3 linked regions of the Methanothermobacter marburgensis str. Marburg genome follow. Each later gene encodes a partner of the first gene's protein in a complex. Links are inferred from orthologs where the notes say so. Each region holds a gene or a part of one and is shown in the gene's direction. Other genes may lie near its edges.

Region 1 (10,152 bases):
ATAGAATCAGAAACGGATGCGACAGCTCTTATATCTGCAGACCCATGCTTCGGAGCATGTGATGTTTCAGACAGGAAGATGAAGGGCATGGCTGATCTCATAATCCACTACGGGCACACACCATTTCCCATTGACTATGAGGTGCCCGTCATATTCATCGAGGCCCGTTCAGGGGTTGATGTAAGGGGGGTCCTTGAGGATGCTGCCCGTCTCCTGGATGGCCACGAAAGGGTGGGCCTTGCAACAACCGCACAGCACCTCCACCTCCTTGATGAGGCAGCGTCTTTCCTTGAGGAGAGGGGATTTGAGGTTGTTAAGGGCTCAGGGGTAAACACCGCCGAGGGCCAGGTACTCGGGTGTAACTTTTCAGCCATCAGAAATACCGATGCAGATGCATACCTCTTCATCGGAAGCGGAAACTTCCATCCACTGGGCATAAAACTTTTAACAGGAAGGGATGTTGTGGTGGCTGACCCCTACCATGGTGAAGTAAGGAGACTGGATGAATTCGCAGATAGGGTCCTCAGGATCAGATTCGCAAGGATAAACAGGGCCTCCTCCGCCAGTAGGTGGGGGATAATAGTTTCATCAAAGGAGGGGCAGAGGAGATTCAAACTGGCCCTTGAGGTAAAGAGGAAGCTGGAGGCTGCTGGAAGGGATGCATTCATCTTCCTGCTTGAAAACGTATCACCGGAGGCACTGCTGCCATTCAGGGAGATCGAGGCGTTCGTGGTTACAGCTTGCCCAAGGATTGCCATTGACGACTCACAGATCTATGATAGACCACTCCTTAACCCATCGGAACTTGAGATAGCCCTTGGTGAAAGGGAATGGGAGGATTACGTCCTCGATGAGATAATTTCTTGAATAGCTTCACTGATGGTTTAACTGGATCCTGCAGAAACCATGTTAACGATCTTACCTGGGATCGGTGGTTCACTGAGAAGCAGACGGATAATCCTGCAGAAAACCATGTTGACATCTTACAGCCATACGCTGTGAGTAACGATCGATCCTCAACTTATCATACAAAAAGCATATATATAATCAGAAAGTAATCATAACCCACTATAACTATGAGGTATTGTTTTTACCTTCAAGAGGTGAATGGATGAAAGTTAAATCTGGGGACATAGTTTTTCCCGGAGACTTTTTAGCTGTAAGTGAAGAGGTACTCCCCTCAGAGGGGACCTACGACGACGATGGAGAAATAAAGTCCCTTGTTGTTGGAGAGGTTGCAAGGGATGATAGGAATAAGAGCATAAAGGTAATCTCAAAGTTCAGCACACCCCCCGTCCTCAGGACAGGCTCAAGGGTTATTGGAGAGGTAATAGATGTGAGGGGCCAGAGGGCCCTTGTGAGAATACACAGCATCAAGGGTAACAGGAGGGCCCTTGCAACCTACTTTGTTGGGGGCGTCCATGTTTCACAGGCAAAGAAGGGCTACCTCTCTAAACTTACAGAGGCCTTCAGGATAGGGGATATAGTGGAGGCAAGGGTTACGAAGGTTATGGGCCTTGATGGTATAGACCTCCAGACCTCATCCCGTGACCTTGGTGTCATAAAGGCCATGTGCACAAGGTGCAGGCACTTCATGGAGATGAACGGCAGGGACGAGGTGAGGTGTCCCAACTGTGAAAACAGGGAAAAAAGGAAACTATCAGCGAATTATGAAGGTTAAGGGGTAATGAAAAATGGAAATCATTCTTAACAAGAGATATGAAATGGAGATAGTATTCGAGGGCGAAACACACACCCTCTGCAATGTACTGAGGAGCATACTGATGGAGGATGAAACCGTTAAGGCCGCGGCCTACTCCATCGACCACCCCATAGTGGGGGAACCACAGCTTTACATAAGGGCAAGGAGCCCCAAGAAATCACTCATCAAGGCAGCTGGGACTCTAATTGAGAGATGCGATGAGTTCAGGTCACTCATAGAGTCCGCCTAACTATTTTTTATGGAGAACCGTAATTTCAGGCAGATAAAATCCGAGATAAGGATTCTCGGGATAGATGACGCCCCATTCACACCCAAAAGTGACGAGGACGTGCTCCTCGTGGGCACAGTCTTCAGGGGAGGGCACTGGCTTGACGGGGTCCTCACAACGAAGATAAGGGTGGATGGGGATGATGCCACAGAGAAGATAGTTGAAATGGTGAATGGCTCAAGACACCTCAACCAGCTGAGGGTTATAATGCTGGATGGCCTCACCTTCGGCGGCTTCAACGTGGCGGATATAAATGAGATATCCTCAAGAACTGGACTCCCTGTCATAGTGGTTGTACGCAAATACCCTGACCTTGAGGGGATAAGGATAGCCCTGAAGCACAGATTCCCTGACTGGAAGAAGAGGTGGCAGATGATAGATGACGCCGGGGAGATCCACCGGGTAGAATCCACCGAGACAGTTTACATACAGACTGCCGGTATAGACCAGGAGGATGCAGCTGAGATTGTGAGGCTCTCAACGACCAGAAGTTCCATTCCCGAGCCCCTCCGGGCGGCACATCTCATTGCATCAGGGGTTAAACTTGGTGAGTCAAGGGGCAGCGCATGAGGTATTGATATGAGGACACCACTACTCACGGTGGATGTGATAATAAGGTTATCAGAGAACACCCTGGTACTTGTAAGGAGGGGAAAACCCCCATATGAGGGCTCATGGGCCATTCCAGGAGGATTCGTTGAATACGGAGAAACAGTGGAAGAAGCTGCAAGGAGGGAGGCCCTCGAGGAGACCGGACTTGAGGTGGAACTGGAGGGTCTTCTTGGCGTATACTCGGACCCCTCAAGGGATCCCAGGGGACACACTGTGAGCATCTGCTTCACTGCAGTTGCTTCAGGAAGACCTGTTGGAGGATCCGATGCTGCCGAAGCCAGGGTGTTTCATATTGAGGATATACCCTATGATAACCTTGCATTTGACCATTCACGGATACTTGATGACTTCATAAAATCCATTAGAAACCAGAATGGAGTAAATTAAATCAAAAAAATTATAAGTGTCATTGCAGAAAAATTTTAAAAATCAAAAAATTTAGTTTCTCTTATCAGGAGGAAGAAAATGGAGTTCTGTCCCAAGTGCGGAGCTGTAATGTTTCCTGCGAAGGGAAAATTCAGCTGTCAGTGTGGCTATGAAAAGGATATCACAGATAAACTCAAGGACAAATACAACTTTTCAGAGGAAGTTGAATCAAAGGACAACGTCATATTCACAGGAGATGATGTGAGCACACTACCAACAACAAGGGTGGAATGCCCAAAATGCGGTAACATGGAGGCCTTCTGGTGGCTGCAGCAGACAAGAAGGGCTGATGAATCTGAAACAAGGTTCTTCAGGTGCACCCGCTGCAAGTACACCTGGAGGGAATACGATTGAGGCATGAAGTGCTCTGCTTTAGATTCTGAAGATTGAGGACGGTTCACGATGAGCACCGAAAAAACCGGAACCAAAGATTCCGGAGCTGAAAACAAGGAAAAACCAGAGGAACCCAGTTTCTGAAGGGTTTCATATCAAGGATAAGGGAAGAAATCCAGAATGATGAATCTGATCATGGGTTCCCGGTGACACTGATAATAAGGTACCGGGATGAAATAGTCAGGTACTCAGCCATGGCCCTTGGAGCGGTCCTTATAATCGCAGGAATAATCGCAATTATCGGCTCATCAGAGAGGGTTGTGGATAACGTTGTCTCAGGTGAGAACACAGTCATTGCAGCATTCCTCATACTCACTGGTCTCCTGCTGCTGGGTGCCTCAATGGTACAGAGCATTGTAGGCAGGACCCCCCTTGAAAGATTCTATAAACAGGTTAAGAGTGCTGAAACAGGGAAAGAGGAAAAAGAGGAGAAATAGTATATAAAGAATGACCCCAATATCTAGCTATATAGGATAAGGAGGACGAAAATGTTCAAGGCAGAATTGAATGATCCTAACATTTTAAGGACGAGCTTCGATGCCATATCATCCATTGTTGATGAGGTTCAGATACAGATCAGTGCCGAAGGCCTGCGTCTCGACGCCCTTGACAGGTCCCATATCACATACGTGCACCTTGAACTGAAATCTGAACTGTTCGATGAATATGTCTGCGATGAACCAGAGAAAATAAACGTGGATACAGAGGAACTCATGAAGGTCCTCAAGAGGGCCAAGGCAAACGACAGGGTTATACTATCAACCGATGAGGGGAACCTTATAGTCCAGTTTGAGGGAGAGGCAGTAAGGACCTTCAAGATAAGGCTGATTGACATTGAATATGAAACCCCAAGTCCTCCTGAAATCCAGTATGAGAACGAATTTGAGGTGCCATTCCAGCTCCTCAAGGACTCAATAGCAGATATAGACATATTCTCCGATAAGATAACATTCCGTGTTGATGAGGATCGCTTCATGGCATCTGCCGAGGGGGAATTCGGAGACGCCGAGATAGAATATCTCCATGGTGAAAAGATAACTAAACCTGCAAGGAGTGTTTACTCACTTGACAAGATAAAGGAGATGCTCAAGGCCGATAAGTTCAGTGAGACAGCAATCATCAACCTGGGAGATGACATGCCCCTTAAACTAACACTGAAGATGGCCAGCAATGAGGGAGAGCTGAGTTTCCTCCTTGCTCCAAGAATCGAGGCAGAGGAATAACTGCTGGTGAGGAATGGGGTTGGACGAATTCTTTCAGAAACTGAGGAGGATTCAGAAAAAGGAGAGAACTGAAAGCGGTCTTGCAAGGGTTGGTGATGACTTCTATGAGAGGGTCCACAGCTACCTGGAGGATCTCCTCGAGGCGGTTGGAAATGACCCCTTTGCAAAGGAACACTACCTTATAAGGGACACCCAGAGGATAGCCACCGAGATCTGCGAGAGAAGGGAGCACAAGATAACAGACAGTGCAGTGATGAACGTCCAGAGGTCATACCACCTGTTCAACGGGAAACCCCAGTTTGACCTCCAGGATACAACCCCCCTCAACATGACACCCGAGGAGGAGGAACTCTACTTTTCACTTATAGAGACCCTGAGGGAATTCAGGGAGAAAATAATTCCTTCGATAGAACTTGATAAAGAGAAAAAGAAACCCCGTGCAGAACCTGAAGTTATCCAGAAGCCGAAGAAAAAAGATTCCCAACCCTCTGAAAATGAAATCAGGGCCAATGCACTGGATGATAGGGGAGGCATTGAGACGGTGCTGATATTTGAGGAGGTGCCTGCAAGGATAATGGGGGTCGATGAAAAAATTTACGGCCCATTTCGACCGCAGGACATTGTTACACTCCCATCGCTCAATGCAGATGTGTTTATAAATGCAAGGAAGGGCAGGAGGATAAGGTACTCATAAATACCATTCTCCTGGTACATTTCTGTCTGTCTGAAAGGTTCCATACAAAGGTATAAATAGAGATTTGAGATATACTAACCCAGTATAAAAAAAGTTCCAGTTATTTTAAAGGCTTACTTTTTCACTTAAGAGGTGATTAGATATGAAGATTCCCAAGGAAAGAAGAACTTACTGTCCAAACTGTAGAAAACACACAGTTCACGAGGTACTTGAATCAAAAAGAAGAAAGGCAAGTGAACTCAAATGGGGTCAGAGGCAGTTTAGACGTGTAACAGCCGGTTACAGGGGTTACCCACGTCCGCTACCCTCAGGTAACAAACCCGTCAAGAAACTTGACCTCAGGCTCAAATGCAAGGAATGTGGAAAATCACACATCAAGAAAAGGTCCTTCAGGGCTGGAAGAGTTGAATTTGTAGCCTAGGGGTGATATGTGTGATGTTCTACAATACGAAAGGTAATTTTCTCCGGGTTAAATGTATGGACTGCGGGAACCAGCAGGTGGTCTTTGACAGGGCAGCCTCATACGTCCAGTGCATAATCTGCGGTAAAACACTTGTTGAGCCAACAGGAGGAAAATCAAAGATCAAAGCCCAGATTCTAGAGGTCCTGGATTAATCTAGGTGTTTTTCATGGTAAGAAGAAAAAATGAATGGCCTGAAGAGGGTGAACTGGTGGTTGGGACCGTTCACAAGGTCCTCAACTACGGCGCCTTCGCAACCCTGGAGGAATATCCAGGGAAGGAGGCTTTCATTCACATATCCGAGGTATCCTCTGGATGGGTTAAGAATATAAGGGACTTCGTAAGGGAGAACCAGAAGATAGTTGCCAGGGTCCTCCGCGTGAACCCAAGGAAGGGGCACGTGGATGTTTCCATGAAAAGGATAAGGGAGGACCAGCGTACAAAGAAGATCCAGGCCTGGAAGATAGAGCAGAAGGCTGAAAAGTTCCTTGAACTGGCAGCAAAGGACCTGGGAAAGGACCTCGACACGGCCTACGAGGAGGTCGGATACGAACTCATGGACATATTCGGCGACCTCTACGGCGCATTTGAAACCGCTGCAGAGGAGGGTGAAAATGCACTTCTGGAGGAGGGCGTCCCAGAGGACTGGGCCGCTGTCATAACAGAGGTTGCCAAACGTAACATAACACCCCCCGAGGTTCAGATCACAGGATATGTTGATATAAAGTCATATGCACCCAACGGTGTTGAAATAATCAGGAAGGCCCTTAAATCCGCCCAGGATGAGGGCATAACCGTCCAGGCCGTCGGGGCCCCCAGGTACAGGCTTATAGTGAAATCAACAGATTACCTCAAGGCCGAGAAACAGCTCAAGGAAGCGGCCCAGAGGTGCATAGATATAGTGGAAAAAGAGGGTGGAGAGGGAGAATTCCTCCGTGAACTGACATGAAGATGAGAAGATGCCGTTCATGCATGGAGTACACCCTTAGGGATGTATGCCCCCGCTGCGGTGGATCAACAGGGGTTGTTTATCCCCCAAAATTTTCCCCTGAGGACAGGTATGGCGAATACCGGAGAAGACTCAAAAGAGAGGTTTTACTTGAGAAGTAGTGGTGAATAAAATGAGGGAAACAACCATAAATATTCTGGAGGATGTTGAACTTTCCAGCCCGGTTTTCATTGAGGCACTTCCAGGGATAGGGCATGTCGGGAAACTCGCCGCTGACCATATAATAGATGAACTCCAGGCTGTCAGGTTCGCTGAACTCTACTCTCCATCATTCCCACCACAGGTTCTGGTAGATGAGAATGGCATAGTTGAACCAATGAAGAACGAGTTCTACTACCTCAGGGATGCAGGTGAGGATAAAAGGGATTATATAATACTTGTTGGGAACACCCAGGGTCTTTCACCTGAGGGCCAGTATGAGATCTGCGGCATGATACTCGACTTTGTTGAGGGCTACGGGGTTGAGAGGATATACACCCTTGGAGGACTTGCAACCGGCCAGCCTGTTGAAAAGGCAAGGGTTTACGGTGCAGCCACGGACATGGAACTTGCTGAGAGCCTTAAAGATCATGATGTTATCCTTCGCTCTGCAGATGGGGGTATAATAGGTGCATCGGGACTACTCCTTGGAATGGGAAGGATGAGGGGTATGCGTGGAGTTTGCCTCATGGGTGAAACACCAGGCTACTTCATAGATGCGGAGGCTGCAAGGGCGCTTCTGGAGGTGCTCCTTGAGATGACAAAGCTCCAGGTTGACCTTGAGAAACTCGAGGAGCGTGCAGAGGAGACACGGAAGATGATCTCCAGGGCCCAGCAGATGGAGCAGGAGATGATTGACAGGCTGAATCTCAAACCCGGCGAGGAGGACCTCCGTTACATAGGTTAACTCTCAATTATTTTTTCTGGCTGATTAAATGATTTTAAATGCCGATCTACATATACACAGCTGTTTTTCAAGGGCAACATCCCGCAACATGGTCATTGAAGCAATAGCGCCCCAGGCAAAACTCAAGGGCCTCCATATCGTGGGAACAGGGGACGCATTCCACCCTGGGTGGAGGAAAATCATTGAGGAATCCACGGAATACGCAGGGGATGGTGTGTATGTGCGGGATGAGTGCAGCTTCATAATAACCGCGGAGGTTGAGGACTCAAGGAGGATTCACCACCTCATAATACTTCCATCCCTGGAGGCTGCAGAGGAAATGGGGGAGAGGATGCCCTCAACCACCACCTCAGATGGAAGACCCAGGGTGCGGATGAACGGGGCCCAGATACTTGAAATGGTACATGAATACGATGGTATCGCGGGTCCGGCACATGCCTTCACACCATGGACCAGCATGTACAAATCATATGACACCTACATGGACTGCTACGGAAAAAGGCCGGATTTCCTTGAACTGGGACTCTCTGCGGACACTGAAATGGCCGATAAGATATCTGAACTTGCAGATATACCATTCCTCACAAATTCAGATGCCCACTCACCGTGGCCCCACAGGCTTGGGAGGGAGTTCAACCAGCTTGAAATGGATGACATATCCTTCACATCCCTCAAAAGGTCAATCAGGAAGTGCAGGATCAGGGCAAACTATGGCCTGGACCCCCGCCTTGGAAAGTACCATATGACCGCATGTACAAGGTGCTACAGGATTTACAGCCCTGAAGAGGCACTTCAGATGAAGATGAAATGCCCCTGCGGAGGCAGGATCAAGAAGGGTGTTGACTACAGGATCTATGAACTTTCAACCTGGGATGAGCCACACCATCCCCCCCACAGGCCGCCGTATGTCCATATCATGCCCCTTGCAGAGATAATAGGGATGAAGTATGGTAAGGGTGTCACAACAAAGTTCGTGCAGGGCATCTGGGAGGGCCTTGTGGGGGAGTTCGGGACAGAGATCGATGTCCTTCTCAGTGCCCCCATTGAGGATATTGGAAGTATCGATGCCGGTGTTGCGGTGGCAGTTGAGGCCTTTCGAGAGGGCTCACTCACCGTGATACCCGGCGGCGGGGGTAAATACGGTGAGATAAGGTTCCCTGCCGAGACACTTGACGCATACTTCAGGTAGATTTATAATCAACGGAAATTGACTTTTTATTTAAAAGATACCTTTATAAGTCAACCTTAAAATCAGAATAGAAAAATGTGAGCGGACCCGCCGGGATTTGAACCCGGGACCTTCAGATTAGGAGTCTGATGCCCTATCCTGGCTAGGCTACGGGCCCCTCCGTACTCACCTGTTTTTAGCGGACCCGCCGGGATTTGAACCCGGGACCTTCGGATTAGAAGTCCGACGCCCTATCCTGGCTAGGCTACGGGCCCTACCAAAAGAGTAAAAAGATATTGGATCTCTTCATATATAAACTTTTACATGTAGATGGGTGTTTCTGCCTCCCCCTGAACGGTCTCTGCGAGCTTCTTGAGGCGTGACTCTATGGCCTGGGCCTCCTGTAGGAGTGGCTCGGGGTTAACATTTGTACCCAGCATCTCATTTAGAACCTCAACAACACTTGCAGCGGCCCTGGGGTCGGGGTAGGGGTTTAGTATCTCTGCAAAGAGGCATGAGGCAGGTATATCCTTAACAGCGCACCTTGTAAGCAGTGTTCCTGAAATACCGTTGAGGTTACCGAAGGGGACTATGGGTATTCCGAGATCTGCGAGTCTCTGGATGACCTCCTGGCTGTTACCTGCACCTGCAACCGGCTGCGACTTTTCACGGACAACCATGCTGTTGAAGGTTATGAGTTCCCTGCTGCTGTTGCGGGTCATCCAGTCCACAATTGCATTTGTCATGTCATAGACCACCGCAGGTGGAAGGATGAAATCCGAGAGGAAGAGCACTATCCCCTCCCCCTCATATATCCTGAAGGGATGTATTGCGACCCCCTTGTAGAGAACCGCAAGTGGAGGGAAGTACTTGGAGTCAATGTACCCTATCTCCTTCATTTTGAGGTCCTCAACAAGGAGCCACCCGAGGATGTTGCCTATGAGCCCCACACCAGGGGAGCCCTCAAGGACAACGGCATCCTCAACATCCTCCGCATAAATTGTACAGCATTCGGTTTCTGTTTTGATCATCATGGAGCACCACCAGCCCCTCCAAGGTTTTCGCCTGTGATGGGGTCAATGTAGATCTCCCCAACGGCCTGGCCGTTAATCTCCACGGGCACAATGTAAACCCTTTTACCGTTTAACGTAACAAGCCTTGGGGTCCCTGCAGTGGCACCCTCCTGTTTTATGTACTTCTGCGCGATGCTCTTTGCCTCTGAAGATGAGATCTTCACATTCATATCTGAAGCCCCACCTGAACCTGAACCACTGCCACCCTGAGATGATG
Region 2 (10,164 bases), 1.3 Mb from region 1 along the record:
TCCACCTGCCCGCAGTCAAGTTCTATGGGTTTCTCATATGCGCTCTGTATCTCCTCCCGTGTGAGGGTTGAGAACTTCATCCTGACGGTTTTCTGGAGCGCATCCTCGCCGCAGCCATATCTGATGGCGTTGAAACCGATGAGTGTACCCTCTATGTCGTAATCACAGGCATGTATGTAGCGGTCAGCGCCGGCAGCGAACTTTTTTATTACATTGAGGTAATCCTTAACGTAGTTCTTCTTCTTATCAATCTCATGAAGGGGCGCCCATTCAAGGTCAAAGAAGTGCTCTTCTCCGGGTTTACTCGGGCGAAGTGAATAAAGGTGACCAACCGCCGATACGATGGTCACCCTTTTATTGCCTTCAGAATATTCCCAGTAGGACACCTTCCTGTACTTCTTTCTCTCCGCATCTGGAAAGAGTGCTCCTGCGATCTTCTCTGATGACTTGGGCTTCTCACATATTATAACTTCGTGCATCTTACCACTCAGAATCGTCACCTGTAGAATCCATAGAAGTCACTGCAGTAGCTGCACATCGGGTACTTACCGTAATGATAATGGCTTGAGTCATCGGCGTTTATGTTGAACTTCTTATGGCATATGAAGCACACTTCTATCTTTTCTTCGTCTGAGGACTTCCCTTCACACATATATGATCCCCTAAACGATCCTGTGCTTCTGAAGAAGAAGGATTTCATCCTTTGTAAGCTTTTTGCCCTCTTTGAATTTCTCATATATTTCACGGGCTCTCTCCTTCTCCTCAAGATCCCTTTCACGGGTGGCCCTTCTTTTAACATTTCTATTTTCTGATCTGAGGGCGTTGATCCTTTCGTTTATCCTCTTAATTTTGCCAAGGGTTGACTTGAATTCCTCATGTTTCTCTGAGGCCATCCTGCGGAATTCAAGAAACTTCTCATGGGCTTCATCAGCCTTCTTACGTATCTCGTCTGTCTTTCTGAAGTACTCAAGCATCCCCTCATGATACTTCTGGGCCTCCTCTGAAAGTGAGACCACCTTCTCGTGGTATTCCTCTGATTTCTTCCTGAGTTCAAGGGCCTTCTGTCTGGTCTCCTCATCCTCCTGGATCTTCATGAGCTTCTTACGTAGTTCATTGGCGGTCTTGACCAGTTCATTCTCCTTGTTAATGTCAAGGACCCTTGTTTCTATGATCCTATCTATCCTACGGATCTCGTTCTCTATCTTTATCCTGTCACGCCCACCGGATGACCACTCAAGCTTCTTTATCTCCTGGTTTATCTCGTCCCTGAGCTTCTTGTTCTCTTCAACCTTTGCATTTATCTCATTACGTCTGTCCCTGAGTTCAACAGCCCTGTTGAGGGTTTCACGAAGTTCGGTGTTGAGTTTATCCCTGAGTTCCTTCATTTCACGGGCCTTTTTATTCAGTTCATCCCTTTCAGATGCCAGGCCTGAGAGCTTCTCCTCGTATTCATTTTTAAGGTCCATTACCTCATCGTAGCCGAGTTTATCCAGCTTATCGTCCACCTCAGCTATTTCCTCGATGATGGGCAGTATTTTTCTGAGATCCCTCTCCTCAACCACGGCGTCAGCCTTCTTCCTGAGCGCAGGTTTTGCATTGAATGCTATCCCCAACCTGGCCGCCTGTATCATGGATATGTCGTTGGCGCCATCACCAACAGCAACACATTCGCTGGTGCTTATACCCTCCTTATCGAGGATTTTACAGAGAACATCATACTTTGAGTTTTCCACAAGAGGGCCGCTCACTTCACCGGTCAGCACACCGTCCTCTTCATGGAGTCTGTTGCAGAACAGATAATCAATACCAAGCTTATCTTTGATGGGTTCGGCCACCAGGTCAAAGCTTCCACTTATAACCGCAACACGGTAACCCTTCTCCTTGAGGGTTCTGATGGCCTCCTCGGCACCCTCCATGAGGGGTAATTCCCCTGCAACTGCCTTTATATCCTCAACCGCTGTCCCCTTGAGGAGTTTCACCCTCTCCCTTATGGAGGATTCAAAGTCAACATCACCCTGCATGGCCTTTTCGGTGATCTCCATTACCTCCTCCTCGACTCCAGCGATCTTTCCTATCTCGTCTATGGCTTCCCCATCAATAATGACATTGTCAAGATCGAAAACTACAAGTTTAATCAAAAATATCACCATTAAATCAGATCTAACTCGGCAAGCCTTGCCTTGGTCTTTTCAACTCCAAGCTTAGCGTCCTCAGCACTCTTGGCACCTGTGCACACAACCTTCCCTGAACCGAAGAGCAGCAAGACAACCTTGGGTTCATCCAGCCTGTAAACAAGGCCAGGGAACTGTTCAGGTTCATATTCCGTGTTCTCAAGTCCCAGGGCAACGGCCTCAAGGTTCAGTGGTTTCCCGAGGTTTGCCGAGGCAACAATGTTCTGGATCTTTATCTCAAATTCCTCGGGTATATCAGGGTCCATGGTCCTCATCATATCAACTGTGAGTTTTATGGCCCTCTTGGAATCCTCAATGGATTTTGCACCTGTACATACCAGTTTACCTGATCCAAAGATCAGAGCAGCAGTTTTAGGCTCCTTTAATTTGTATACAAGACCAGGAAACTGTTCTCGGTTAAAATCAACATTTTCAAGGGCTTCAGCAACTGTCTGGAGATCAATGGATTTCCCAAGGGTTGCAGAAGCAACAATATTTTCTATCTTGATATCCACATCTGTCAACTAGATACCTCCCGGTGAAGTTTAAACCTACATATAAATTTAAATGCACCTATATTAATATTGACGTAAAAAACTAGTTATTATAGATAATAATATATTTAATAATTCAGAGGGTGCATTGAAATCATTCACACCCTTCTGGCTGTTCCCTGTAAAATTACTCACCCCTTTATAACACAATTTAAATAATTTGATTTTCATAGTGATAACATATACAGCATTCTTTAGGACCCAGGGTCCTTGCTGGGGGGATGATGTGGTTATCGATCCGAGAATCTACAAGGAACAGGTTGAGGAACTTGGAGTTGAGGGACTTGAAATAAATCCCTCAAACAGGGAGGAGGCCCTTGAGCTTCTGGGGGAGGTTGAAGGATACATAAAAAACCTTAAGAGGATAAGGTACAATCTCCATATGGACATGAGGATCATCAGAAGGCAGTACCTTGAGAGAATGAGGGCCCCTGAGGTGAAGGGAGACCTGCGCAAGAGAAAGAGCATCCTGGATGAAAGGGACGATATCCTCGGTCCATATGAGGGTGTTGACAGGATCATAGATGCCCTCCTTGAAGAACTTGATGAATCGGCACAGTTTTTAAGGGAATACACTGGACTTGAGGATACCTCTGTATCCAGTGGTATTGAAGGGTGGTAGAGTTTGATAGAGGTTGAGGTTAAGGCTAAAATTTCCAGTGGGGATGAGGTAAGCGAGCGCATAATATCACTTGGGGGGCGCCATGTTTCAGATGAGGAACAGACTGACATATACTTCAATGCCCCCCACAGGGACTTTGCAGAGACCGACGAAGCGCTGAGAATAAGAAAAACAGGTGAAAGGACATTCATAACCTACAAGGGTCCCAAAATTGATGATAGGAGCAAGACCCGGAAGGAACTGGAGGTTGAGGTTGCAGACGCTGAAACAGCAGCAGGGATACTGGAGTCCCTTGGCTTTCGAAGGGTTAGGGATGTCTTGAAGGAGAGGAGGACCTACTCACTCGAGGATTTCACCATATCCATTGACACCGTGAGGGGCCTCGGGACCTACCTTGAAATAGAGAGGGACCTACCTGATGGCAGTGACTACGGGGATGCCCTCAGCGAGATATTTGAGCTCTACAGAAAACTGGGGGTAAGCGAGGGATTCGAGAGAAAATCCTACCTTGAACTTCTTGAGGCTGAAGCTGAATAGGCTTGGGTCAGGCAGAATCTGGGTAATCTGGGCTTCTTGAGCTGAAGATGGTTACACTTCATGAGCATGGAGGCTGAAAAGCGCCGGACAACCACAGGCAATTAAAACCAGCACCCGCCGTAACTGCCCATTATCCACATCTGAACTACAGGACAACCACCACCAGATAAGGCATGTGGCCGGAAGACGGCTGAACTCTCAAACCTTTTATACTTAAATATCAAATTTAAATTAATACTAGAGTCTTCATTTTAATAAATCAGTTAAGGTGGTAATCCCTTGAAATACTTCGTCAGTCCCTTCAATAAGGAAGCTGAATTAGAATTTCCCGATAAGATCACGATTTACGATACAACACTCCGCGACGGGGAACAGACCCCAGGGGTATGCCTCGGAACCGAGGAAAAACTTGAAATAGCCAGAAAACTGGATGAACTTGGCATACACCAGATAGAAAGTGGTTTCCCAGTCGTATCAAAGCAGGAAAAGGTTTCAGTAAAGACAATAGCCAATGAAGGCCTCAATGCAGATATACTGGCCCTGAGCAGGACAAAGAAGGAGGACATAGACGTTGCAATTGACTGTGACGTTGATGGTGTTATCACCTTCATGGCCACATCTGACCTCCACCTCAAACACAAACTCAAACTCACAAGGGAGGAGGCCCTCAACGTGTGCATGAACTCCATAGAGTATGCAAAGGACCACGGCCTCTTTCTGGCATTCTCAGCAGAGGACGCCACAAGGACTGACCTGGACTTCCTCAAGCAGATATACAAGAAGGCTGAGAGCTACGGGGCAGACAGGGTCCATATAGCAGATACGGTGGGTGCCATAAGCCCCCAGGGAATGGACTACCTTGTAAGGGAACTTCGAAAGGATATAAATGTTGACATAGCGATGCACTGTCACAATGACTTTGGCATGGCACTCTCAAATTCAATAGCGGGGCTCCTGGCAGGTGGAACCGCAGTTTCAACCACAGTTAACGGTATAGGTGAAAGGGCCGGGAACACATCCCTTGAGGAGCTTATAATGGCCCTGAGGATAATCTATGACATTGACCTTGGATTCAACATCAGCGTCCTCTATGAGCTGTCAAGGCTCGTTGAGAAGCACACCCGCATGAAGGTGCCTGAAAACAAGCCCATTGTTGGAAAGAACGTCTTCAGGCATGAGTCAGGCATACACGTGGACGCGGTGATAGAGGAACCCCTCACATATGAGCCTTTCCTCCCTGAGATGATAGGCCACCAGCGTAAGATAGTCCTGGGCAAACACTCAGGTTGCAGGGCAGTCAAGGCAAAACTTGAGGAGTACGGTATAGAGGTTACAAGGGAGGAACTCTGCAGGATAGTGGAGGAGGTAAAGAAAAACAGGGAGAAGGGGAAATACATTAACGATGAACTCTTCTACAGGATCGTAAGGTCTGTGAGGGGGCCTGTTGACTTCTAGGTGGCTGGAATGAACATAAGCGAAGGGATTGAAGGTATCCTTAGATAGTTTTCAGGTGGTTAAAATGAACATCACAGAGAAGATCCTTGCAGATGCAGCCGGAGTGGCTGAGGTCACACCCGGCGAGATAATAGAGGCTAGGGTTGACCTTGCAATGACCCACGACGGCACATCACCCCCAACAATCCGCACATTCAGGGAGATAGCCTCAAGGGGAGGCCCCGACAGGGTATGGGACCCTGAAAGAATGGTCATGGTATTCGACCACAACGTACCACCCAACACAATAGGGGCAGCAGAGTTCCAGAGGGTAACATCTGAATTCGCATCTGAGCAGGGAATAAATAATATCTTCAAGAACGCTGAGGGCATATGCCACCAGGTCCTCCCTGAGAAGGGATTTGTACGCCCAGGAATGGTCATAGTTGGTGCAGACTCACACACCTGCACATACGGGGCATTCGGTGCATTCGCAACTGGAATGGGCGCCACGGACATGGCAATGGTATTCGCCACAGGAAAAACCTGGTTCATGGTGCCTGAGGCAATGCGCATCGAGGTTACAGGCGAACTGCAGGGGTTCACCACAGCAAAGGATGTTATACTGAAAATCATAGGGGAAATAGGCGTTGATGGTGCAACATACCGGGCTGTGGAGTTCACTGGAAGCACGGTTGATGAAATGGACGTTGCCGGAAGGATGACCATCTGCAACATGGCAGTTGAAATGGGGGCCAAAAACGGTATAATGGAGCCCAGCAGGAGGATAATCCAGTATGTAAAGTCCAGGACAGGGAGAGACTTCCGGGTTTACCGTTCAGATGGGGACAGCCAGTACGTGGAGGACCACCACTTCGATGTCTCTGACCTCGAACCACAGGTTGCCTGCCCCGACGACGTGGATAATGTGGCACCTGTTTACAGGGTTGAGGGAACCCACATAGACGAGGCATTCCTTGGTTCATGCACAAACGGCCGCTACGAGGACCTCAAAATGGCAGCAGAGGTCCTTGGGGATAGAAGGGTCCATGATGATGTGAGGTTCATAGTTTCACCCGCCTCAAGGGAGATCTACCTCAGGGCACTGGAGGATGGGATAATAGAGACCTTCCTAAGGGCAGGGGCCATAGTCTGCAACCCAGGTTGCGGGCCCTGTCTCGGGGCCCACATGGGGGTCCTGGCTCCAGGGGAGGTTAGCATAGCCACAACCAACAGGAACTTCAGGGGAAGGATGGGTGACCCATCATCAAAGGTCTACCTGGCCAACCCGGCGGTTGTGGCTGAATCAGCAATTAAAGGGGTGATCAGTGCACCCGAATAGAAAATAAGGTGAATTCTTAAAGTGATATGATTCCATCACCATGTGATCAGCGCACCTGAATAAAAAAATGGGAAGACCCGCATTATGAGGGAGGCAGGAAATGGATGTCAATGTCTTGGAGGAGATTGAACGCATCGAGAGGATAATAGGGAGGCTCTCAAACACCCAGAAGATACTGCTATCAACAGACGGCTCGGTAACAAGGATACTTGACGTGCTGAGGGGAACAGTGACCATAAGGACCATAAAACAGGAATTCATACCATCAACTCCAGAAATCGCAGATAAACTCAGGATATCCCCCGGGGAAATGGTTAATCACCGGGTGGTTGTGATAGGGAATAATGAACCGCTAATACACGCAGTATCATACATACCACTATCAAGGCTTGAGGATGGCTTCAGAGAGGACCTCATAAGGGCGGATATACCCATAGGAAGGATACTGAAGAAGCACAGCATAGAATCCCGCAGGGAGATAGAGATCCTTGACATAGAAAGCCCCAGCAGAGAACTCAGGGAAATATTCAAAACAGACTCCCCCATGCTCACAAGGACCTACAACATAATCCACCAGGACGAGGTGCTCATAAGGATAAAGGAGACCTTCCCATTCGACTGGTTCAGGGAAGAATTCCGGTAACGGTGTTTTCATGGGAGTTAAATTAAAGGATATAATATCGGCAGAGAAGATAAGGCTTGATGATCTCAGGGGGCGCACCGTTGCAGTTGATGCAGCCAACAGCATATACCAGTTCCTCTCAAGCATAAGACAGAGGGATGGAACACCCCTCATGGACTCAGAGGGGCGGGTGACATCCCACCTCAGCGGCATACTCTACAGGACAGCGGCGGTGATGGAGAGGGATATAAGGATGGCCTATGTTTTTGATGGGAAATCCCATCACCTGAAGGGCGAAACAGTGACAAGGCGTATTGAAACCCGGAAGAAATCTGAAGTGGAATGGAGGAGGGCCCTTGAGGAGGGGGACATCGAGAGGGCAAGGAAATATGCTGTGAGGTCCTCAAGGATGTCACAGGATATAGTTGAAAGCTCCAAAAGGCTCCTTGAACTCCTAGGGATCCCATACGTCCAGGCACCGGGAGAAGGCGAGGCACAGGCATCATTCATTGTTAGGAGGGGTGATGCCTGGGCAGTGGCATCCCAGGACTACGACTGCCTCCTCTTCGGAGCCCCCAGAGTCGTGAGAAACCTCACACTCAGCGGAAAACTGGAGGAACCAGAGATAATTGAACTGGAATCTGCCCTCAGAAATCTTTCAATCACCCATGAACAGCTCGTGGACCTGGCACTCCTCGTTGGCACAGACTTCAATGATGGAATAAAGGGGATAGGCGCCAGGAGGGGACTCAAACTCATAAAGGAAAAGGGTGACGTATTCAGTGTAATTGAGGAGATTGATGGGGACATCGGAGGCGACCCCGAGGTCCTCAGGGGGATATTCCTTGAACCTGACGTGACCGGGGACTATGAACTGAGATGGAGAAAACCCGATAGGGATGGGGTCATAGACTTCCTATGCGGTGAGCATGGCTTCTCAGAGGAAAGGGTAATGGCTGCTCTTAAAAAAATTGAAGGGGCTTCATTCACACAGAAAAGCCTTGAAGACTGGTTCTAGGATCATGGACTCCACTAGTTATATGTAATAGGGGGGGTTGTCACCGGACTGGTTCTGAGGATCATGGACTCCACTAGTTATATGTAATAGGGGGGGTTGTCAACGGACTGGTTCTGAGGATCATGGACTCCACTCCCTCAGATCATCGCCTGATGGTTCATACAGGAATCCCTGGTCCCTGCAGTATTCAATCAGCCTCCGGTAGGAGGGGTGGGATGAGAGGGTACCTGTATCACCTATTATTATGAGTTTGCGCCTTGCCCGTGTAAGTGAAACATTGAGCCTCCTGAGGTCCCTGAGGAAACCTATGTTACCTTCACTGTTACTTCTAACCATTGAGATGATGATGACCTCCCTCTCACGTCCCTGGAAACCATCCACACTGTTAACCTCAACACCGGTCATGGAGGATATCAGGTCCACCTGGTCGTCGTAGGGTGTTATTATACCGATCTCCTCTTCTTTCACACCCATCCTGATGAGTGCACCAGCGATTATAACTGCAAGGTCAGCCTCAAGGGGGTTCTGGATTGATGTTGATCCCTTCAGCCTCCTCTCACCCCTCCCAACCTTTGAGGTATCAATAAAGAGGACAGGGTCCCTTTCCGCAAGTTTTCTGTGAGGCATTGAGTCAGGGATCTCAGTGGATATAACATCCAGTACTGAGATTTCCTCAAGGGAGGGATGGGCCCTTATCCTCCCCCCATAGAACTCCCTGTTCGGGAACTCCATTATGGCAGGGTTCATACGGTACTGGCAGTTCAGCATCCATGAATTCTCAGGGTATGAACCTATGAGCTCCTCAAAGAGTGTCACCTCCAGTTCAGAGGCCTCAGGGTTCAGTATGGTTGGCGGAAGCTGCCGGTGGTCCCCTGCCAGCACGAACCTTGGTGCACGTGAGAGTGGTATGAGTATGCTGGGGATTGTGGCCTGGGATGCCTCGTCGACAATTGCAACATCGAACTTCACATTATCTATGTACTCGAGGGCCGCAGATGAGTTGGTTGCAAGGACAACCTGGCTGTTACGGATTATCCTGTCAACGATTTCAACTTCAATCTCCTGCATCTTCCTGTGGAGTTCATCTATCTGCTGGTTGACCTCTATCCAGCGGGCCATGGATATCATCACATTTGGGGATATGCCACGGGCACCCCTCCTCTTTGTGGCGTTGATCATTATCTGACTGTCTGTGAGCCCCCTGCGCAGCTGGGGGGTGGGTTTATGGTGCCTTTCACGTTCCTCAATGAGCCCGTCAATCCTCTCCTGGTATTCGAGGACCCTCCTGTACTCGGGGTGGTTCTCAAGTTTATATGCAAGTGTCTCCTGCAGGTTTGTCCTGGAGACCCTCTGGGGGTGTCCTAGACGGACACATCTCAGATGACCCGCGATTCCCTCAAGGAGGTTATCAACTGCAGCGTTGCTCTCAGCCGTCACAAGGACACGGTTACCTCTCCTGACCTCCTGCCTTATGAGTTCATGGAGTGTACGGGTCTTTCCTGTACCGAAGGGTCCGTGTATAAGGAAGAAATCATCTGAACCCAGGGCCCTCATTATAGCCTCCCTCTGTGACCTGTTGAGTTCAGGGTCCACTGGTTCAAATTCAACAATCTGGTGACCAGATGGCTTTTCATCCCCCAGCAGAAACCTTAAAACCCTGAACACATTCCTGCCGGCACCCCTGAGGTTGTCTATCATCCTCTGGAATGTTATATCGTTGGCGTAGAGGTCCACCCTGACGTTCCTCAGGGCCCAGCGGGGGACACTTTCAAGGGCAACCACAATGAAGCGTTTACCCTTCGCCGCCACGGTACCTGTGAGGTCACTTCTGAGGGGGTTTCCACGGCTTATCAGGACAAGGTCA
Region 3 (10,178 bases), 250 kb from region 1 along the record:
TTGGGACCTCGAGTATTATGAGGTAGTTGGCATCAAGCTCTCCCAGATTTGATGACCTCTCATAGTTGGACAGCCTTATACCGTAGTTCTGGAGTATAGCATTGATCTCGGCTTCATTCAGACCACCTGAGGCAGCCGCCCGCAGGAGCTGCTCCACATCTGTTGATGATGTTCTTTCATTTTCGCTCTGTGAGGTTATTGTGTTTAGTGTTAACCGCTGAGTGTTTAGTATGCGCGCGTCCACTGTACCGCTGTCCTTGGATCTAAGAATTGCAAGTACAGTAGCCCCGCTTATTCTTGGTGTTGATGCTGCAGCTGATGTATTGTTCTCGGTGGCGTTCTGGTTGAGGTAGACGTCGACCATGTTACCCACACTTATAAGGCCGCCTGCCGCCTGCAGTCTCGTGATCATTATTGGCACAGCAACGGTATCAGGGGTCTGGATCTGTGTATTTGCAAGCACGGTTGCATCGGCCTGGCTCACAAATTTCTTTGCATCAGCAACCTTCATTATCACACGCTTCTGCTGGTCGTTATCTGTGTAATTAACCATGACCCTGCCAACACGGTCCTTTTTTATATTTATTTGCTGGTTCTGATAGGTACGCCATGACTGTGTTGCGGGACCCACAACATCAACCGCCAGGGCCTCCTCGGGTGTAACAGCGGCATCTATCTGTGCAAGTATGGCCTGCTTCTGGGGGTCGGTTGCAAGGGGGCCCTTGAAGAGTGCGTCCACCTCAGCGATCTTTGTGGCCTTGGCGTTCTGCAGCACCTCCTGGTATGGCTGGTAGACTAAGAAGTAGTAGCCTGCACCAGCAAGGACCATTAGAATAACACCAAAGACAAGGGCACCAACGAGGGTTTTCTGGTCCTCATCTGGAATTTTCCGACCTATACCTCCTGATGGGCCTCCAGGTCGTTTGGGTGGTGGTGTAAGTCTGGGCTTAGGCTGTTCACCACCCCTGAGAGGTTTTTCAGGGGCTTTTCTGGCCTTTGGCTCTTCAGGGGTTTTCAGCCGGGGCCGGGGTTTTGGCATGGGCCTGGGTTTTTTCTTATCCGAGCCCTCACCGCCACCGAATTTACCCACAAGTCCCTTGAGTTTGTCTCCAATTTTCGAGTCACCTTTTCTGTTGTTTTTCCGGAGATCAGGAGGATTATTCTTATTCCCCTTTTCATTACCTTTAATCTTATCAAGCATTCAGATCACGTCTCATTGGTGTTATAGGCACTGCAATGTATGCCACAGTGGCCATAAAAAGTATGATTGCTGTGGGAACAGTGAGAATTCCAGTTATGCCTGTTACAATTGCTGCTGTTATGAGTATGAAAGCAATAGATGCCATTTTACCCCCCACACGAGGGTATTCAATGCTACTGACCATGAGGATACCGACAGCGAGCAGCATTGCCCCCACAACCTTCTCACTGTAGAATCCTGTGAGATAAAATGATGATACAACAACCGCCACCACGGGTATTGGAAGTCCCGTGAAGTTCTTCCCACCCCCTGTGAGAACATTGAACCTTGAGAGTCTCAGTATGCCACATATTACTATTAAGAGACCTACTAATATATTAATATATCGAAAATGGGCACTTGTTAGGTAGATAAAAATGGCTGGAGCAACACCAAATGAGATTACATCTGAAAGGGAGTCCATGTTTTTGCCAAATCCATGAATATCAACTCTACCAGTTCGGCGTGCAACCCACCCATCAAGTGAATCGAAAACGACAGCCAGAAGCATCAGAATAGATGCAGCACTAAAATACCCTTGAATGGACATTAAAATGGAAAAATAGCCTGAAGAAGCATTTAAAATCGATAAAACATCAGGTAATGATATGAAGGATGTTATTTTTTTGTCATTCATCAGCGCCACCTGCAGAGTTGTATATGGTTGTGTCTGACTAATTAATTTTTGCGGTCTGATTTAGGCTTTACGAACCTTGCTACAACAGTCTCCCCGGCAACAGACCTTGAACCGGTCTTCACAAGCACCTCACAGTTTTCTGGCAGTATGAGGTCGACCCTTGAGCCGAACCTTATCATACCTATACGGCTCCCCCGCTCAACATAGTCTCCCTCATTGACGTACTGAACGATCCTCCGTGCAATGAACCCTGCTATCTGCACCACACCAACATTGCCATGCTCTGTTTCTATCACGATCAGGTTCCTTTCATTTTCGGTGAGGACACGTGAACGTGCAACCCTGAATTTACCGTCAGTATGCTCTGTGTATATCACCCTTCCCGAAACAGGGGCCCGGTTTACGTGGACATCAAATGGTGACATGAAGGTGCTTATGAGAATAGCCTCACCACCATTGGGAAATATCCTGTCAATGAGGGGATAATCGGACCCTACCCTTTTTATACGGTCTATCTTGCCGGATAAACGCCTACCATCTGCGGGGGCAACGATGATATTATCTTCAGAGGGAATATTTCTTTCAGGGTCCCTGAAGAACTGCATCATGAATGCTATGAGGCTGAACATGAGTATACTGACCGCGTGGTAGCCTAGGAGAAATGGGATGGTGGCCACACTTATGAGAAAACTGGCTCTTTTTGCAACGCCCTTAACAAACACACAATTCACCTATTCTAATATTGTAAGGTAGAGGCACATGAAGACCCTCTTGAAGAGTAACACCTGGCTTTCACTCATCAGCACCTGTATATTAACCTAGGGATGCAGTCTTTCACTCATCAGCACCTCACTGGATGTTGAATAATATTAGTGAAACATATATATAGTCATGTGCTGAAGATTAAATGTAATCTGTGATTGATATGCATGTGTTTTCCTCTGGAGCAGAGGAACTTTCTTTTAAGTTCCTTTTAGAGTAGATGTGATGGTGATGATAGAGAGTAAGATAAAGGTTCTCAGAAAGGCAGCACAGGTTTCAACAGCCCAGAGTTCAGACAGGCTGTGGTGTGTGATTGCGGGTAATGAGGAAATGGTCAACTCTGTGGCCTACGAGGCAATCACCTCAAGGGATCTTGTAAAGATACTCTTCAGGGAACACGTTACCATCAAGGATTCCTTTTTAAGAAAACGCTTTGATTTAATAATGCTTTATGGCGAAAGCAACAAAATAAGAGATCTTTCACTTATCTGCAAGGAAAAGGGAGGGGCCTATATAAAGATAGCCCCATATTACGTTGAGAACGAACCCAACCTTGTGCTTCTTGTCGCCCCTGAGAACTATATGAAAAGGTTTGCAGGGGAGGCTGAAAAGAATAAAATAGGTTTTTCCTTCATCCTTGAGGACAGAACGAGCGGGTTTATAGAGACAGACGTCTACCTTACAGAGAGGCTTCCGGGATTTATAAGAAATATAATCGACCCCCTCTTCAAGGTTACAGACGTTGTCCTGGTAACACTGCTGATATCTGTTCATGAATCAGGTGATGTTGAGAGGATAAATGAGATAGCATCCCGCAACAACATATTTGCAGTTGACTTTAGAGACATATTTGAGGAGGAGTAGCATGTTTTCATTTGGAAAGAAAAAATCTGAAGAGAAACCGGAAAGGAAGAGTGCAATCACCAATACACTCGGAATAGACCTGGGTACCCTCAACACCGTGGTTGCCAAACCAGCAGGGGATAAATTTGATATCTACAAGATTCCCTCTGTGGTGGCCGTCAAGAAGGAGGACCCATCATATGTCCTTGCAGTGGGTGAAGAGGCAAAGATGATGCTCGGAAGAACCCCTGAGGACATAATCGCTGTGAGACCACTGAGGAAGGGTGTTATTGAGAGCGTTGCACAGGCAGAGGCCCTCCTTGTATATGCAATGGAGATGGGGGCAGGAGATTCTGAGTCCATTGACAGGATAGTTATAGGTATACCAGGGGATGCCTCAGAGGTTGAAAGAAATGCCGTTGAGGAGATAGGAAGGAAGGCCGGGGCAAATTATGTCCTGGTTATAAGTGAGGGCCTTGCAGCTGCCATAGGGGCCGGGCTGCCCATAGCAGAGGCGTCAGGGACCATGGTTGTTGACATAGGGGCCGGTTCCAGTGACATTGTCGTGATATCCCTTGGAGGCATAACCGACATTGAGACAATCCGGGTCGGCGGGGATGATATTGACACCAACCTTGTTGAACTGGTGAAGGAGAAGTACAATGTTGAGATAGGCATCCATGAGGCAGAGAAGGCAAAGATAGAGGTTGGGATGGTCAAGTGTAAGGAGGATCTTGAAAACCTCAAAACAGTGGTTATAGGTAAATGCATGGAGACAAACAAACCTAAAAAGGTTGAAATTGACTCTGAAATGGTTGCAGAGGCTGCTGAGCCCGTTGTAAAGGGTATAGTGGATTCCATAGCAGCGGTACTTGAAAGGCTCTCACCTGAACTCATCTCAGGGGTCTACAACAAGACTGTTGTTGTGGGTGGAACCTCACAGCTCAGGGGCCTCAGGGAGAGGATACTGGATGAGGTTGGCATTCCTGCCGAGATATCAGATGACCCCATGACAGTGGTTGCCAAGGGAGCCGCAATAGTTGCTGCAGAACCAAGGGCACTTGAACCTGAGGTAAGGCTCAAGGCAATGAAATAATTATTTTTTTCTGATCTGATGAAGGTTCTTGGAATTGATGAGGCGGGGAGGGGTCCTGTAATAGGCCCCCTTGTCGTGGCGGGTGTTATGGTCCCTGAGAGGAAGTTCTCGATACTCCGGAAAATGGGTATAAGGGACTCAAAGAAGCTCACACCCGAGAGGAGAAAATTTCTCGCCCGGAAGATAAGAAGGATCTCAAGGGTGTTCACGGTTAAGATATCTGCATCGGATATTGACAGGATGCGTGAGAAGGGCTTCAACCTTAATGAGATAGAGAAGATAGCAATAAAGAGGATAATAGCAGAGGCACAGCCGGACTCCGTCATAATAGATTCGGTGGATGTTAAACCAGAGAGGCTGACTGAGGAGATAAGGTCTCATTTCGGCGACATCGAGGTGAAGGCCGAGCACGGTGCAGATGCAAAGTATTACCCCGTTGCAGCAGCGTCAATAATAGCCAAGGTCGAAAGGGACCTTGAAATAGAGAGGATACAGAAGAGGAACAGGAAACTTGGGGACATCGGCTCTGGCTATCCCAGCGACCCACGCACAAGGGCTTTTCTGGAATCATTCAGCTACGATGAACTCCCGGACTTCGTGAGGAAGTCATGGGCCACGGTCCAGAAGAGGAGGAAAAACTGATTTAATTATTTAATACAGCCAGACCACTATTTTTAAATATATCCTCTCCGGTAAATACCCATCAGGTGAGGCAGAAAAATGTTTCTCGAACCAGTTTTCAACTTCTTTGGCACAGTACTTGAAATGTTCCGCAGCGGCGGTGTAATAACATACATAATAGCAATCACAGGTGTCTATGGTTTTATCACGTCCATTGAGAAGATACACTACCTAAGAAAGATTTCACGTGTTAGCACACCCCAGATAATAGGTAAGGTCAATGAATCCATGGAGAAGGGCGGAGCACTTGAGGCACTCAGGGAGATAGGGCAGTACCAGAATCCAGTATCAAAGATAATATCAGAGGCCCTCAAGATAGGCTACAGGAACCGTTCAGAGGTTGAGGATGCGATGGAGCGTGTTTTCATTGTTGAGATGAGCAACATGACAAAGGGTCTTGGGACGCTGAGGACAATAATAGAGGTCGCCCCAATGCTGGGTCTTATAGGGACCGTCATAGGGATATGGTACACATTCAGGGCCCTAGGTGTTAACGCTGACCCCGCTGCAATGGCTGAGGGGATCTATGTTGCACTGATAACCACAATACTTGGACTGGCAGTTGCCATAATCCTCATGCCCCTCTACTCCTACATAACAGGCAGGATAGACGATGAGATAGACAAGATTGAACTCATAAAGAAGATGACAAACTGGGGGTACGCCATCATGAGGATAAGGGTTGATGGAGACGTTGATGATGTGGTCGAGGCCCTCATGGAATCGGATGGTGTTGTCAGCGTGAGGACGGTTGATGACCCTGAGGCAAACCTTGTGGTGGCATTCAAGCCCAGCATGCTTGAGAAGAGCATAAACAATATAATACTCGAAAGGTGCGGTAAGAGCGCCGAGATCATTGAGAGTAAGCTGCGGCAGTGATAAAAATGGTCCTGGATACAGAGAGGTACAGGAACAAGGTCCATGGAAGGCCAAGGTTCAACATGGTTCCCTTCATCGATATACTCTTCACAATACTGATTTTCCTTGTGGTGACAACCACCTTTTCAGGGGGGGCAGGTGAGGCATCAGGAAAGCCCCAGATAAGTGAAAACACCGGGCCATCAGAGTACTACCTCATACCTGTCGCAGGCCTGAGGCGGGTAACGGTTAATGGCATTGACATGTCCAGCCACATAAAGAACAGTGCGGTGGCAGTCCACACCAGGGTCATAGATGAGGGTGAAATAATAATAAGGCCCAGGGAGGGGGCAATAATCATAACGGCACCCCCAGACCTTCCGGTCGATAAGGCGGTTAAAACACCATCATAATTTTGCAGGTGATATGATGTATCTTGGAAGAATACTGGCAGTTGGAAGAAACAGCAGCGGATCCTTCGTGGCATACCGCGTCTCAAGCAGATCCTTCCCAAACAGGACGGCAAGGCTCCTTGATGAGAGGGTTGCGATTGTACCAGTTGAGGGCTGTGAGGGCGACGTATTCAAAAACCCCTACATAGCATACAACTGCATAAGGATAGTTGATGGGACTGCGGTTGTATCCAACGGTTCCCATACCGATACCATTGCAGATAAGATATCCCTGGGGATGAACCTGAAGGACGCCCTGGGTTTCTCGCTCCTTACAATGGACTATGAGAAGGATGAACTCAACACCCCAAGAATCGCGGCGGCAATCAATGACTCGGATGCATTCATAGGAATAGTTACAGATGATGGGATAAACGTCAGAAGGGTCCCTGAAGGCGTTTCAATGTACATATCAACCTATGAGCAGACAGAACCAGCAGAAACCACCTTTGAAGCCGGAAATGCAGAGGAGGCGGCAGAGTTCATACTGGGCGGTGGAGATTTTGCGGCATTCACACACCCTGTTACCTCGGCAGCGGCATTCAACACAGGAGACGGCTGGAAGCTGGCGACAGGAGAAAAATGAATTCCGGTGCTTAAATGGAGATAACCCTAACTGGAGTGGAGGGCCTACCACTTGTCTCAGAGGGTGATGACATAGCAGCCCTCATAGTGGACGCCCTGAAATCCTCGAACATGGAACTCCTTGATGGTGACATAGTAGTAATCGCTGAAACACTGGTGGCAAAGGCAGAGGGAAACACCGTTGACCTTAGGAGAATTGAGCCATCCAGCAAGGCACTTGAAATAGCATCAAGGACAGGTAAGGACCCCAGGCTAGTTGAGGCAATCCTTGAGGAGTCCAGTGAGATACTGAAGGTTGGCCATGACTTCATAGTATCTGAAACCCGGCACGGCTTTGTATGCGCCAATGCGGGTATTGACGAGTCAAATGTTGAGGAGGGACTGGCAACTCCACTCCCGGAGGACCCTGATGGAAGCGCCAGGAGGATACTTGGGGCTCTTCAGGAACTCACAGGGAGGGAAATGGCTGTCATAATCTCCGATACACAGGGAAGGCCCTTCAGGGAGGGTGCTGTCGGTGTTGCAGTTGGAGTCGCTGGCATTTCACCGGTGTGGGACAGGAAGGGTGAACTGGACCTTTATGGCAGGAGCCTCCAGACAACCAGGGTGGCGGTTGCAGATGAACTGGCAGCGGCAGCTTCCCTTGTGATGGGACAGGCAGATGAGGGCGTACCCGCTGTCATAGTAAGGGGTTACCCATGGGGGCACCTCCGCGCCACTGGCAGCGCAAGGGAACTCTTAAGGCCCCGGGAACTTGACGTCTTCAGGGATTAGGTGGTTCAATGATAACAGTCCTCTCTGGGGGTACAGGCACACCGAAACTCCTGCAGGGCATTGTGAGGGTTGTGGACCCCTCTGAGGTTACGGTGATAGTTAACACCGTTGAGAACGATTATTTCTCAGGAGTCTACGTTGCACCTGACATAGACACGGTTATCTACACCCTGGCAGGGATGATAAACGAGGAGACATGGTATGGGGTCCGGGATGACACATTCATAACCCATGAGAGGCTCCATGAACTTGGATGCCCGGAGCTCCTGAGGATAGGCGACCTTGACCGGGCATTCAAGATACAGAAAACCCTTCTTTTAAGGGACATGCCACTCCACAGGGTTGTGGAACACCAGTGCAGGGCCCTGGGTGTGAAATCAAGGGTTATCCCCATGAGCAACCAGGAATCCGATATCAGGATAATTACAGATGAGGGTGAGATGGGGTTCCACGAGTTCCTTGTGGAGAGGAGGTCAGAGCCCGAGGTCCTGGATGTTCAGTTCAGCAGGGTTAAACCAGCACCAGGGGTTTTAGAGGCGATTGAATCTGCCGAAAGGGTCATAGTGGGACCATCCAATCCTGTGACATCCATAGGGCCCATCCTCAGAACAGAGGGTGTGAGGGATGCCCTCAGAGATGCAGAGGTATCTGCAGTATCCCCATTTCTCGGAAGTAGACCATTCAGCGGGCCAGCAGGGAAATTCATGGAAGCTAAAGGCTATGAGACCTCAAGTCTGGGCCTTGCAGAGATGTACAGTGATTTTCTTGACATGCTGGTGATTGATGAGGCCGACTCAAACCTCAAGATGGAAATAGAAAAACTAATAAAAGAGGTAACGATAACAAAGACCATCATGGAAAACACAGGGGATAAAATAATGTTGGCCAGAATACTTTTGGGTGAAATATTATGATACAGATGACCTTAATTCAGATAGACAATTATGGGCCATGGACAGTCACACCAGCCCCACGTAATGAGGCTGATCTTCAGATACTCCAGGCAGAACTTTACGCTGACCTTCAGCGCCAGTTTGCTGCCCGTCAGGGACTTGTTTTCTTCACAAGATTCGATAACATGCTTGCCATCACCAATGGTATAGGAGTGGAGGACCACAGAAGGATACAGAGGTCCATAGGTAACCGTTACCCCATAACCGTGAGTATGGGTGTAGGAGCCGCTGAGACACCCTATGATGCCCAGAGAAACGCTTCAAGGGCTCTTCAGAGCCATGGGGGAGCCCAATCAGAGGACAGGAAGGAGGTCCTTGCCATAGATGGTCTTGTGGATGAGGGTTATGTGCAGATTGCACATATTGATATAAATGGCATCACAGAGACCATGACCGACATTGTGCCGGCCTATGACACATCATTCATTGTTAACCGGGTCCAGCACTTTCTGATGAAGAAACTCATAAAGGAGGGCGCCCTTCTATTCTTCATAGGTGGAGATAACTTCATGTCCCCCTGTAACGGCCTTGAACCGCAGGGTCTGCTTCGCATACTCAATGAAATAGATGACGAGATAAACGTTGCACTCAAGGCAGGTATCGGGAAGGCACCAACAGCTGAGAAGGCTGCCAACCTGGCAGACCTGGCCCTCGAGGAGATAAGGGGCGGCTTCACATATGACCTGGTCCATGTGATGAAGGAATAGGTGGATGAGGTCCTGCATTATCAAGATTTTCTAACCAAAAACCTATGGTTGCTGATAGCATAATTGTCCTGGCCCCAATGGCAGGTATAACCGATGCAGAATTCTGCATGAAACTTATCCCCTATGGTTTCGATGCTGTTACACTGGGCGGTTACAATGCAGATGAGGAAACATCCAGGGCTGGAAGGCTAATAGCCCAGAGGGGCAGACCTGAATTTGATTTTGACTCTTCTGAACTTAAATCCATAGTAGAATCTGAGGCATCAAGGATAAAGGACAGTTTTGATGTGCTGGTCTCTGTGAACCTCAGGGCCCTTGACCCTGAACCCATCATGGAGATATCATCCATTGAGGAAGTGGATATTGTTGAGATAAATGCACACTGCAGACAGCCAGAGATAACCTCTCTGGGTGCCGGACAGGCGATGCTCCATGACCCTGATTTTCTGAAGGACTTCACATCTGAGGTTGTGAAGGGTGCCAATGCAGAGGTCTCTGTCAAGATACGGGGAAATGTGCCTGGAGTTGATACGGCTGACATTGCAGGAATGCTTGATGACCTTGGGGTAGGCTACATTCACCTGGACGCC

What was found.
Region 2: the proteins of pcn (region 1) and fen are in contact, whole or in part, in a crystal structure (PDB 1RXZ), measured with the Archaeoglobus fulgidus proteins. The link is inferred for Methanothermobacter marburgensis str. Marburg from one-to-one orthologs. Residues at the interface, in WP_010877842.1 of Archaeoglobus fulgidus: Asn43, Val44, Ala45, Met46, Pro120, Arg121, Pro123, Leu125, Gln151, Met192, Ser194, Asn218, Tyr219, Pro220, Ile237, Leu238, Ala239, Pro240, Arg241, Ile242, Glu243, Ser244; in WP_010877775.1 of Archaeoglobus fulgidus: Lys326, Ser327, Thr328, Gln329, Ala330, Thr331, Leu332, Glu333, Arg334, Trp335, Phe336.
Region 3: the proteins of pcn (region 1) and rnhB are in contact, whole or in part, in a crystal structure (PDB 3P83), measured with the Archaeoglobus fulgidus proteins. The link is inferred for Methanothermobacter marburgensis str. Marburg from one-to-one orthologs. Residues at the interface, in WP_010877842.1 of Archaeoglobus fulgidus: Val39, Ala42, Asn43, Val44, Ala45, Met46, Leu125, Asp168, Ser194, Asn218, Tyr219, Pro220, Ile237, Leu238, Ala239, Pro240, Arg241, Ile242, Glu243, Ser244; in WP_010878125.1 of Archaeoglobus fulgidus: Ala74, Ile178, Ala179, Ile183, Arg190, Ser195, Asn196, Leu197, Arg198, Gln199, Lys200, Thr201, Leu202, Asp203, Phe205.

Annotation. Positions count from the first base shown.
Region 1 is NC_014408.1:1,539,818-1,549,969, reverse strand. Bases 2,948-5,777 are described here. They hold pcn (proliferating cell nuclear antigen (pcna)), read left to right. Parts: upstream 2,948-3,910; coding sequence 3,911-4,645; downstream 4,646-5,777. Other genes in these bases: MTBMA_RS08280 (30S ribosomal protein S27e), read left to right, coding at 5,775-5,777; MTBMA_RS08285 (50S ribosomal protein L44e), read left to right, coding at 5,482-5,760; MTBMA_RS08290 (DNA replication complex subunit Gins51), read left to right, coding at 4,665-5,339; MTBMA_RS08300 (hypothetical protein), read left to right, coding at 3,569-3,859; MTBMA_RS08305 (transcription factor S), read left to right, coding at 3,069-3,383. Also shown: diphthamide biosynthesis enzyme Dph2, read left to right, coding at 1-867; MTBMA_RS08325 (exosome complex RNA-binding protein Csl4), read left to right, coding at 1,112-1,681; MTBMA_RS08320 (DNA-directed RNA polymerase subunit L), read left to right, coding at 1,695-1,952; MTBMA_RS08315 (endonuclease dU), read left to right, coding at 1,962-2,561; more of MTBMA_RS08310, read left to right, coding at 2,571-2,947; more of MTBMA_RS08280, read left to right, coding at 5,778-5,954; MTBMA_RS08275 (translation initiation factor IF-2 subunit alpha), read left to right, coding at 5,969-6,748; MTBMA_RS08270 (RNA-protein complex protein Nop10), read left to right, coding at 6,745-6,909; MTBMA_RS08265 (proteasome assembly chaperone family protein), read left to right, coding at 6,921-7,694; MTBMA_RS08260 (TIGR00375 family protein), read left to right, coding at 7,723-8,883; MTBMA_RS08245 (proteasome assembly chaperone family protein), read right to left, coding at 9,183-9,893; MTBMA_RS08240 (PepSY domain-containing protein), read right to left, coding at 9,893-10,152.
Region 2 is NC_014408.1:211,084-221,247, forward strand. What follows is about bases 6,465-9,306. They hold fen (flap endonuclease-1), read left to right. Parts: upstream 6,465-7,313; coding sequence 7,314-8,300; downstream 8,301-9,306. Other genes in these bases: hacA (homoaconitase large subunit), read left to right, coding at 6,465-6,660; MTBMA_RS01070 (chorismate--pyruvate lyase family protein), read left to right, coding at 6,761-7,303; MTBMA_RS01080 (IGHMBP2 family helicase), read right to left, coding at 8,421-9,306. Outside these bases: topA (DNA topoisomerase I), read right to left, coding at 1-479; MTBMA_RS09055 (hypothetical protein), read right to left, coding at 497-652; phosphoserine phosphatase SerB, read right to left, coding at 663-2,138; MTBMA_RS01045 (TATA-box-binding protein), read right to left, coding at 2,150-2,695; MTBMA_RS01050 (hypothetical protein), read left to right, coding at 2,952-3,347; cyaB (class IV adenylate cyclase), read left to right, coding at 3,351-3,884; MTBMA_RS01060 (homocitrate synthase family protein), read left to right, coding at 4,164-5,339; more of hacA, read left to right, coding at 5,404-6,464; more of MTBMA_RS01080, read right to left, coding at 9,307-10,164. UniProt on the Methanocaldococcus jannaschii protein: Structure-specific nuclease with 5'-flap endonuclease and 5'-3' exonuclease activities involved in DNA replication and repair.
Region 3 is NC_014408.1:1,290,682-1,300,859, reverse strand. The notes cover bases 3,553-6,408. They hold rnhB (ribonuclease HII), read left to right. Parts: upstream 3,553-4,596; coding sequence 4,597-5,220; downstream 5,221-6,408. Other genes in these bases: MTBMA_RS06855 (ExbD/TolR family protein), read left to right, coding at 6,144-6,408; MTBMA_RS06860 (MotA/TolQ/ExbB proton channel family protein), read left to right, coding at 5,299-6,138; MTBMA_RS06870 (rod shape-determining protein), read left to right, coding at 3,553-4,578. Outside these bases: MTBMA_RS06890 (DUF515 domain-containing protein), read right to left, coding at 1-1,201; MTBMA_RS06885 (archaetidylserine synthase), read right to left, coding at 1,194-1,877; MTBMA_RS06880 (archaetidylserine decarboxylase), read right to left, coding at 1,919-2,599; MTBMA_RS06875 (hypothetical protein), read left to right, coding at 2,871-3,503; more of MTBMA_RS06870, read left to right, coding at 3,505-3,552; more of MTBMA_RS06855, read left to right, coding at 6,409-6,530; purO (IMP cyclohydrolase), read left to right, coding at 6,547-7,155; MTBMA_RS06845 (coenzyme F420-0:L-glutamate ligase), read left to right, coding at 7,170-7,928; cofD (2-phospho-L-lactate transferase), read left to right, coding at 7,937-8,842; MTBMA_RS06835 (GTP cyclohydrolase III), read left to right, coding at 8,839-9,588; MTBMA_RS06830 (MJ0144 family RNA dihydrouridine synthase-like protein), read left to right, coding at 9,666-10,178. UniProt on the Methanocaldococcus jannaschii protein: Endonuclease that specifically degrades the RNA of RNA-DNA hybrids.